One region of the Zongyangia acetica genome, then DNA from elsewhere that is predicted to be linked to it. Evidence: predicted binding sites of a transcription regulator. Region 1 holds the regulator's gene; each other region holds the start of a gene.
The links. Region 1 encodes LexA, which represses DNA repair genes until DNA is damaged. Its sites were predicted from a motif close to CNAACANNTGTTNG; they were not measured.
Positions count from the first base shown of each region.

Region 2: WGC32_RS05670 (DNA polymerase Y family protein) is a predicted target of LexA. The motif match lies at 1,964-1,977, and genes of this name have one in related genera.
Region 3: recA (recombinase RecA) is a predicted target of LexA. The motif match lies at 2,149-2,162, and genes of this name have one in related genera.

Region 1 covers NZ_JBBEWN010000002.1:292,165-295,442, forward strand. The annotation lists gene WGC32_RS03210 (biotin--[acetyl-CoA-carboxylase] ligase) at 1-749, shown strand, start outside; gene WGC32_RS03215 (exodeoxyribonuclease III) at 820-1,575, shown strand; gene lexA (transcriptional repressor LexA) at 1,609-2,217, opposite strand; rRNA gene rrf (5S ribosomal RNA) at 2,360-2,476, opposite strand; tRNA gene WGC32_RS03230 (tRNA-Glu) at 2,578-2,652, opposite strand; tRNA gene WGC32_RS03235 (tRNA-Lys) at 2,656-2,731, opposite strand.
Region 2 covers NZ_JBBEWN010000005.1:3,115-6,392, forward strand. The annotation lists gene WGC32_RS05665 (pyridoxamine kinase) at 1-625, shown strand, start outside; gene WGC32_RS05670 (DNA polymerase Y family protein) at 714-1,949, opposite strand; gene WGC32_RS05675 (VOC family protein) at 2,150-2,557, shown strand; gene WGC32_RS05680 (S1C family serine protease) at 2,705-3,278, opposite strand, start outside.
Region 3 covers NZ_JBBEWN010000001.1:321,412-324,689, forward strand. The annotation lists gene rimO (30S ribosomal protein S12 methylthiotransferase RimO) at 1-266, opposite strand, end outside; gene WGC32_RS01475 (RecX family transcriptional regulator) at 331-948, opposite strand; gene recA (recombinase RecA) at 985-2,115, opposite strand; gene prmC (peptide chain release factor N(5)-glutamine methyltransferase) at 2,243-3,103, opposite strand; gene WGC32_RS01490 (DUF1385 domain-containing protein) at 3,125-3,278, opposite strand, start outside.

The sequences.
Region 1 (3,278 bases):
ACGACCTAGGACGCCACTGCATTTATCTGGATGAGGTGGATTCCACCAACGAGTATCTCAAAAGGGAGGGCGCTTCCCTCCCCCATGGTACCCTGGTTCTCGCCGGCTGCCAGACGGCAGGCAAGGGACGGCTGGGACGGCGCTGGGCTGCCACCGACCGGGATGCCCTGGCCATGAGCCTGCTGCTTTGGGATTTTGATGTACAGCGGCTGTCTGCCCTGCCCTTGGTCTGCGGCATGGCGGTGGCGCAGGGGCTGCGGGAGATGACCGGCGGCGACTTTGGCATCAAATGGACCAACGATGTGGTAGCCCAGGGCAAAAAAGTCTGCGGCATCCTCTGTGAATCCAGGCTGATGGGGTCGGGGGCTTTTGCTGTCTGCGGCATCGGCGTCAATCTCATTCAGAATGAGGACTATTTTCACCAGCGGGAACTGCCCTACGCCACTTCGGTGCGCCTTGCCACCGGCGTCAGCCTGTCTCCGGATAAGGCAGCGGCGGCAATTCTGAATGCACTGGAGCCGCTCTATCAATCCTTTGCTGAGAAGGGTTTTGCCTCCCTGTGGGAAGAGTACCGCCGCCAATGTGTGACCTTAGGCCGCCAGGTCCGGGTCACCTATGGAGGGGAGACCCGGGAGGGGGAGGCGCTGGACGTGGCGGAGGATGGAAACCTGATCTGCCGCATCGGCGGGGATCTGGTCAAAATCGCCGCTGGGGAAGCCTCTGTCCGGGGAATGTATGGATATGTGTAAAAGTCCCTATCTGATATCTCACATTTAGATGACCCTCTGTAACAGCGTTTGTTAGGAAAGGATAAATAAAATGAAATTGATTTCTTGGAATGTCAACGGTCTGCGGGCCTGCCTGGGCAAAGGCTTCATGGACTTCTTTAACCTGGCTCAGGCGGATATTTTCTGTCTGCAGGAGACAAAGATGCAGCAGGGCCAGGCTCAGGTGGAGTTGCCCGGCTATGAGCAATATTGGAACAGCGCCGAGAAAAAAGGCTATTCTGGGACGGCGGTGTTCTGCAAGGAACATCCCCTTCATGTGTCTTATGGGCTGGGGATCCCCGAGCACGACAAGGAGGGGCGGATTATCACGGCGGAATTTGACCGTTTTATCCTGGTCAATGTCTATACGCCCAACGCCCAGCGGGGACTGACCCGTCTGGACTACCGGGTGGCGTGGGAAGACGCTTTCCGGGACTATGTCACCGGTTTGGATCAGCAAAAACCGGTCATCATCTGCGGGGACATGAATGTGGCCCATGAGGAAATCGATCTAAAAAACTATAAAACCAATGTGGGCAACGCCGGTTTCACCATGGAGGAACGGCAGAAAATGACCGAGCTTTTAGAAAACGGTTTTACCGATTCCTTCCGTCACTTTTATCCGGATAAAACTGGGGCCTATTCCTGGTGGTCCTATATGTTCCACGCCCGGGACAACAACGCTGGGTGGCGGATTGACTATTTTCTCGTCTCCAACCGTCTTGTACCGGAAATGAGGGACAGCCTGATCTATTCTGACATTATGGGAAGCGATCACTGTCCTGTGGGCTTAGAAATCTTTGCATAAAAAATAGCCTTCCATCATGGAAGGCTATTTTATTTATTCGGCCGCACTGTGTGCTTCATAAAACCGGACAGAGGAAATCACCCGGCCTAATATCTGGACGTGGTCAGTATAAATCGGCTCCATGGTATCATTTTCCGGTTGGAGGCGGTAATGTCCATCCTCCTTATAGAACCGTTTAACCGTGGCCTCCTCATCGATGAGGGCGATCACTATGTCCCCGTTCTCCGCTGTTTGGGTTCTGCGGACGATGACATAATCCCCGTTTAAGATGCCGGCGTTGATCATGCTCTCCCCTTTGACCCGCAGCGCATATAAATCCTGCACATTTTTTCTGCCGCTGGGAATATAGCCCAGTATTTCTTCATAAGCCAAAATGGGATTCCCTGCGGTGACCAAGCCCACAATGGGAATTTTGTTTTCAGGGGGAACCTGCGCAGACGGATCTTTCAGCTTCACCGTCCTGTTAAGACCGTTCTTTTTTGAAATATATCCTTTTTCCTCCAGAATGCCCAAGTACTTATGTACCGTAGAGGTGGATCGAATTCCCACTCCAGCTGCAATTTCACGCACTGTCGGGGGAATGTCGTCTCCGCTGTGTTCTCTGAGATACCGCAGAATCTCCTGTTCAAAATCTATCTTCATACGCATCTTTCTCACCTCTACGCAATTCCTTTTTTCTATCATACCACAAACAAACGTTCATTGGCAATGGATAATTCGAAATTTGTCAAAAACACAGGATAAAGAAAAACCACAGCATGTTTCCATACTGTGGTTTTTAAGAAGCCGGCACCGACCTATTTTCCCAGGCAGTCACCCGCCAAGTATTTTCGGCACAGATGAGCTTAACTACTGTGTTCGGGATGGGAACAGGTGGGACCTCATCGCTATAGGCACCGGCAAAGGACAACGGGAAGTCATCCTAACCATATATATGAAGCATCCGAAGGGATGGTTCAATCTTGTATATAGGAACGAGAAATGAATCTCAGAGGTAGTCAATGGTGACCCGTGCGGGAATCGAACCCGCGTTGCCGGCGTGAGAGGCCGGAGTCTTAACCGCTTGACCAACGGGCCATCTGGTGCGCCATCAGGGACTCGAACCCGGGACCCGCTGATTAAGAGTCAGCTGCTCTACCAACTGAGCTAATGGCGCATATTTTCGCCAAACACACTTTCCAGTTGGACTAGCCGACCGCTAACACTCAAGCTTCACCTTCCGGCTCGCTTTCGCTGAGCGTCTGGCCATACCAACTGAGCTAATGGCGCATATTAGTCATTAGCCATTATGCTTTGCCTTTCGGCTCAGGATTTCTCTTTTTGGTGCGTCATCAGTACGAAGCGTTTAAAAAGGCTGCCGGGGGCAGGCTTTTAGCGGAGTGGAACAGCCAGCGATCTTTAGGAGCGGCCACTGTTCCTCGAACCCGGGACCCGCTGATTAAGAGTCAGCTGCTCTACCAACTGAGCTAATGGCGCATATTTTCGCCAAACACACTTTCCAGTTGGACTAGCCGACCGCTAACACTCAAGCTTCACCTTCCGGCTCGCTTTCGCTGAGCGTCTGGCCATACCAACTGAGCTAATGGCGCTCGTTGTGGTACTGCCTTCTGGCAGATATGGGCACTTTTGTGCACCCTCAAAACTGAACAATGGAAAACCTTCGAACCTGGATTTGTTTAGGTCAAGCCCTCGACCGATTAGTA
Region 2 (3,278 bases), on a different contig from region 1:
ATTTCTGGGCTCCACCCGGCAGATCCATATTGTGGCCGATTTCATAGACTATTTTGGTACTCCGGATAATTTGGTGGTGGTAGATCCTGTCATGGGGGATAATGGCTCACTTTACAGCTCCATGACCGAAGAGATCATCCCTCAGATGAAAGGGCTGATTGCCAAGGCGGATATCATTACCCCTAACTTCACCGAAGCCGCCTTTTTATTGGGAGAATCCTGCAAAGACAGGATCAGCGATGAAGAAATCAAGCAGTGGTTGCTCCGTCTCAGCGAGATGGGGCCGGATGTTGTCATCATCACCAGTGCTCCGGAGGAACAGTCTTCCGGCAACACCAATGTAGTGGCCTATGACAGAAGAAATCACGCCTTTTGGAAGGTGGGATGCCGGTACATTCCCGCCTCCTATCCCGGCACTGGAGATACCTTCGCCAGTGTTGTTATCGGGAGCCTCCTGCAGGGAGACAGTCTGCCCGTCGCCATTGACCGGGCTGTTCAGTTTATCTCCCAGTGCATCAAAGCGAGCTATGGTTTTGATTATCCCAAACGCAACGGTGTTCTTCTGGAAAAGGAGCTAGGTATTCTAAAGATGCCGGTGCTCATCAGCGGGTATGAGATGCTGTAATCATCCATTCCACAATACAAATCTAAAAAGGGACAGGGAGTGCCTTCAGGCACTCCCTGTCCCTTTTATCCTGTATAGGTTTTCGTCTTTACATTATATTTCCCGGAAGTGTCCTGATCTTCCTGTCAAAATCGGCAATTTTGGTCCTTCCCAAGAGGGTGGCCCGCATCACTGATTTTTTCCCATATTTCTCCCGCACATGATCGATGCTTTTTTCCAGCCTTTCGATCTTTTCCTGTGCGTAAGGGTCCTGTCCCAAACAAGTTTGCCCGCAAAATATGTCATCCGTTAGCTTACAAGCCCGGACGCCCACGGCACGGATGTCCCGGTTCCAGCTGTAATGTTCCTCAATGAGCCGGGTGGCCGTCTTGGAAAATTCCGCCACTGTACGCTCTGGTGTAAAGAAGTGGCCGCTGTATTCCCATACCTGTAAACTAGTATCCTTTACATGGGCCGTTACCACAGAGGCCTTGCACTGATGCCTGCGCAACTCTCTGCATACCTCTTCACTAAGGGCCAATACTACCTTTTTTACTTCCTCCATATTTTCCAGATTGGCGGTGCAGGTAGTACTGCGTCCGATGCTTTTAATCGGCGGTTCATATCCTACAGGAGTGACAGGGCTTCGGTCCTCCCCCCTGGCGTATAGCCAAAGCAGCTCCCCATTTTTTCCCAAAAGTCGTTTCATATAACTGCAATCCGCCGCTGCTATATCCCCGATACAGGAAATCCCCACACTCTGTAGACGTTTGTCCGTATGATGGCCCACTCCCAGCAGATCGGCGGCCGGAAGGCCCCATATTTTTTGGCGGAAGTCCTCCCGGGAGATGACGGTAACCGCATCCGGCTTTTTTAAGTCACTTCCCAATTTGGCAAAAATTTTATTGAAGCTGACCCCCACCGAAATGCACAGTCCCGTTTCTTTCTTTACCGTATCTTTGATCTGATAAGCGATTTCCTCCCCGCCTCCAAAAAGCCGCTGGCTTCCTGTCACATCTAGCCAGCATTCGTCAATGCCAAAAGGCTGCACCAAATCGGTATAACGGCTGTAGATTTCCTGTACCATTTTGGAATAGCGCAGGTATTCCCTGGGATGGGGCGGTACAATCACCAATTCCGGACATTTGCGGCGGGCTTGCCATACCGGTTCTCCGGTGCGGATGTCAAACTGCTTGGCCAGTTCGTTTTTTGCTAACACAATACCATGGCGCTCGTCCTCCCTGCCGCAGACCGCCATAGGAATCTGCTTTAAAGATTCATTTTGTACGCATTCTACCGAGGCATAGAAATTGTTTAGATCACAGTGAAGAATGACCCGTTCCATAAGATCACCTCGAAAAAACATTCGTTTTCTTTATTATATATCTGAACGCATGTTCTTGTAAAGTCCCTTTCCTAAAAAATAAAATCTATTTCTAACAATAGATTCTTTAAAGCCTTCCGATGTCATATATCGGGAGGCCTTTTTTCATCAGAGCCAAAACAACTTTTTACTACATACTAAATTAATAACATGTCAATGACCTGGAAAAATCCTTAGATTTTTATTGCAACAAATTGGGAATGCGAAAAGCATTTAATTTTAAAAATGACGATGGTTCAATCTGGATTCAATACCTTGAGGCCGCCCACGAGCAGTTTATCGAGTTATTCCCATCCAAGAATATTTCGCAACAACCCGGCCAGAGTTTTTTCCATATTTCTCTTCAAGTGGATGATCTGGATGCGGTACTGGCTGAACTGAAAACCCGCGGTGTGCTGTGCTATAACGGTCCAGAAGGCGCTCTTGCCAAAGATAAGCCACTTGATACCGCTTTTGTCGCCTGTTGTAACTCAAAATGCGCTTGGCTCCAGGATCCCGATGGAAACTTTATTGAATTTATGGAACTAACCGATAGGAGTGTTCACCGTCATTTTAAGGACAACGATTAAAAAACTCTTCCTTTAAGGGTTTTCCCCAGATATTAAATTTTATCACCTACAGTAAAGGCCGTTGGCTATAGCCAACGGCCTTTACTGTTATTTACACCTTATAAATAATATTTTCACATAGTAACTTCTTCTATTTTTAAGACTGTTTTAATTGCTCTGAGAAGAAAGTGAGGGTTGCGCTTCAAATGTCAACGATAGCTGAAGTATTTGATTATTTCGAATAATTTCGACTTTTACAGTATCGCCTGCACTGTGATGCTTCTTAACAGCAGAGAGCTCTTGCATTGAGGTTATATTTGTCCCATCCATTTTGACAATCGCATCACCACTTTGTAATCCTGCTGTTTCAGCTGCACTACCTTTATCGACCGAATATACATATACCCCTCCATGCAGCCCATTTTGCTGAGCAAAGGCTTGCGGAAGGGTTGCTGCTGTGATGCCAATGCATGCCTTATTGGTCACACTTTTATTAGTCATAAGATCCTTGGCAACCGAAAAGGCATCATTGATGGGAATTGCAAATCCGAGTCCTTCCACAGGATTCGTGGCATAACTGGAATATTTAGCGGAAACCACCCCAATTATTTCGCCATACTCATTTAAAAGAGGGCCACCGGAATCTCCCGCATTAATAGAAGTATCCACTTGAATCATTTGGTAGGGAACTCCCGAAATATTGATCGTACGATTTGCACAGGAGATAATTCCGCTGCTCATT
Region 3 (3,278 bases), on a different contig from region 1:
TAGCGTTCGGCCAAGCATCCTGTGACCACCACAGCCTTGACCTTCCCCTCTTCTTTCATTCTACAAAATTCCAATATATTTTCAATGGACTCCCGTTTGGCGTCCTCGATAAAACCACAGGTATTGATAATAATGGCGTCGCACTGTTCCGGATCTCCGCAGATTTCAAAGCCGCCCTGATCGATCAGCGCCAGCATCATCTCAGCGTCCACCTGGTTTTTGGTGCATCCCAGGGAAACCATTCCTATTTTTTGTTTTTCCTTCATATTCACCTTGCCTTCCCGGCCTGTACCGGACGGCACAAAACCAATCTTTTTTCTTGAGGATATTTTAATCCTCTTCCTCCTCTTCCAGGGCATTCAGAGCCCGGCGGATTTCCTCATAAGCATATCCGCGCCGGAGCAGGGCCGCTGTTACCCGTTCCCTTCCCCTGGGTTCCAATAGCTTTCGGCGGTATTTTGTCTCGATGAGGGATTGCAGACGATCCTGGGTATCCTCTTTTTCACAGTTTTGCAGCACCTGGTCAATGATGTCTCCATCGATGCCACGCATCCGCAGCTCCTGCCGCACCCGTTTTTCCCCGTAGTCCTTGCGTTCGATCAAATCCCGGGCTCGCAGCTCAGCGTATGCCGCGTCATCTAGAAGGCCAGCCGCGGTAAGACGGTCAAGGATCTCTTCCACCGTCTGCTCGTCGTAGTTTTTCAGAAGCTTGTCGGACAGCTCCTTCCGGGAATGGGCGCGAAAAGAAAGGAGATAGAGGGCACGCTCATGGGCCCGGCGGCTATCCCCCCTCCGACGGATCTCATCCAGATCCTCCCGAGAGACCTGTTTTCCCGCTTTCAGCCCCATCTGAGCAATGATCTCAATGTCTGCCGTCAGAGCGTATTCCCCTTCTACAAAGATATTGTATTTACTTCCCTTAAAGGGTTCAATGGCTGTAATCAGCATCCACGCTCATCCATTTCTATGTAATGGGGGATCACCTTATTCGTCATCCACCTCAATGTCAATATCCGGCATTTTCTTCTTGGCCGCTGGTGCCGCAGGGGCAGGGGCTGCTGCCGGCTCTTCCTTGGCCGGAGCTGGAGCCGCCGCCTCTGTTTTCTTTCCCTTGCGGGCTGGCGCGCCCAACTTATCCGCATTGGCCCGGACTTCCTTTTCTACCGCATCGGCAAAATCAGGATGCTCCCGCAGATAGTTTTTCACATTATCCCGTCCCTGGCCCAAGCGCTCGCCCTGGTAGCTGAACCAGGCTCCACTTTTGTTGATGATGTCCAGGCGCACTGCCAGATCCAGGAGCTCTCCCTCATGGGAAATACCCTGGCCATACATAATATCAAATTCTGCCTCCTTAAAGGGAGGCGCTACTTTATTTTTTACCACCTTGCAGCGGGTCCGGTTGCCGATGACCTCGGAGCCTACCTTGAGCTGCTCAACCCGGCGCACTTCCATCCGCACCGAGGAGTAAAACTTCAGGGCACGGCCACCGGGAGTAACCTCCGGATTACCATAGACCACGCCGACCTTTTCACGCAATTGGTTGATAAAGATGGCCACGCAGTTGGATTTGGAGATGACACCGGTCAGTTTCCGCAGGGCCTGGGACATCAGCCTTGCCTGAAGTCCCACATGGGAGTCGCCCATCTCCCCCTCGATTTCAGCTCTGGGTACCATTGCGGCAACCGAGTCCAACACGATGACGTCAATGGCCCCGGAGCGCACCAGCGCCTCGGTGATTTCCAGCGCCTGCTCTCCGGTATCCGGCTGAGAAACCAGCAGGGAGTCAATGTCTACTCCCAATGCACTTGCATAAACAGGATCTAGGGCATGCTCCACGTCGATAAACGCCGCGATGCCGCCTTCCTTCTGGGCCTGGGCCACCACATGGAGGGCCACTGTGGTTTTACCGGAACTTTCCGGGCCGTAAATCTCCACGATTCTGCCCCGAGGAACACCTCCGATACCCAATGCCACATCCAGGGAGATGGAGCCGGTGGAAATGGCCTCTACATTCAAGTGACTGTTCTGTCCCAGACGCATGACAGCGCCCTTGCCGAATTGCTTTTCGATCTGGCCCAGTGCGGTGTCCAGCGCTTTCTGTTTATCAAGTGCCATATTCTACCTCCAAAATGATCCACATCTCATGTTCGAGCATATGTTCCCGTATCTAATTTATTATAACCTGTTTTCATAAGGAGTGCAACAAGTTTCTCCTCATATTTTCACTTTTGGCCGCTCAAACTCAGCGGTTGCTCCTCCCCCATACGGCCCGGTCATTGCCTCCGTAATCCTTCGCGCAGCCCACCTGCATAAAACCCTCCTGACGGAGAATCTCCATGACCTGTGCTGCCTGCTTCCATCCGATTTCAAAGAGCAGATATCCCCCAGGCCGGATACGTCCTTTCCACAATCGGCTGATTCTTTTATAGAAGAAAAGCCCCTCTTCCTCTGCTCTCAGCGCCATCTTTGGCTCAAACTGCACCTCTTTTTGCAGCGCTTCCATCTCCTCCGGACGGATATAGGGCGGATTTGATACAATAAGATCAAATTTCCCATCTACACATCCAGTGTCCAAGGCGTCTCCCTGCACCGCCGCCAGGTTGACAGCCTGGTTTCTCTCCCGGTTGCGCTCAAGATAGGAAAACGCCTTCTCAGAAAGCTCCACCGCCGTCACCCGGCTGTCCGGCCGCTCATGGGCCAGGGCGATGGCAATACAGCCACTGCCGCTGCAAAGATCCAGGATGCGCGGGGCCTCTTTTCCCTTCAGCAGCGCCAGGGCTTGCTCCACCACTGTTTCGGTATCAGGCCGGGGGATCAGTACCCCCTCCCCCACCCAAAAGGGAAGGCCAAAAAATTCCCACTCTCCCAGAAGATACTGGAGGGGATAACCCTCCATTCTGCGGGAAACCATCGCCTCCAGTCGGGTCATCTTTTCCCGGTTCTCTTCCAGATTTTCATCTATTTCCCTCTCTGGACTAAGCAATTGCGTTCTGGAAAGGGAAAACACCTTTTCAAAAAGCAAAGCAACCTCAAACGCAGGGGAGGATACCCCTGCGTTTTCCAGTTGCTTTTTTATCTGATTTGCATATGCCTTCAAATTCAAATATTTTCCGCCTTTCCGGATTTACCAGCGGTCGTCTTCACTTTCGTCCTTGGGCAGAACCGGCAGGAAAGAAGCCAAAGCTACCTCCACCTGGGATGCATCCGGCTCAGCAGTTGTCAGCCGCTGCAGCCACAAGCCAGGCGCGGAAATAATCCGGGTAAGTATATTGTCGTGG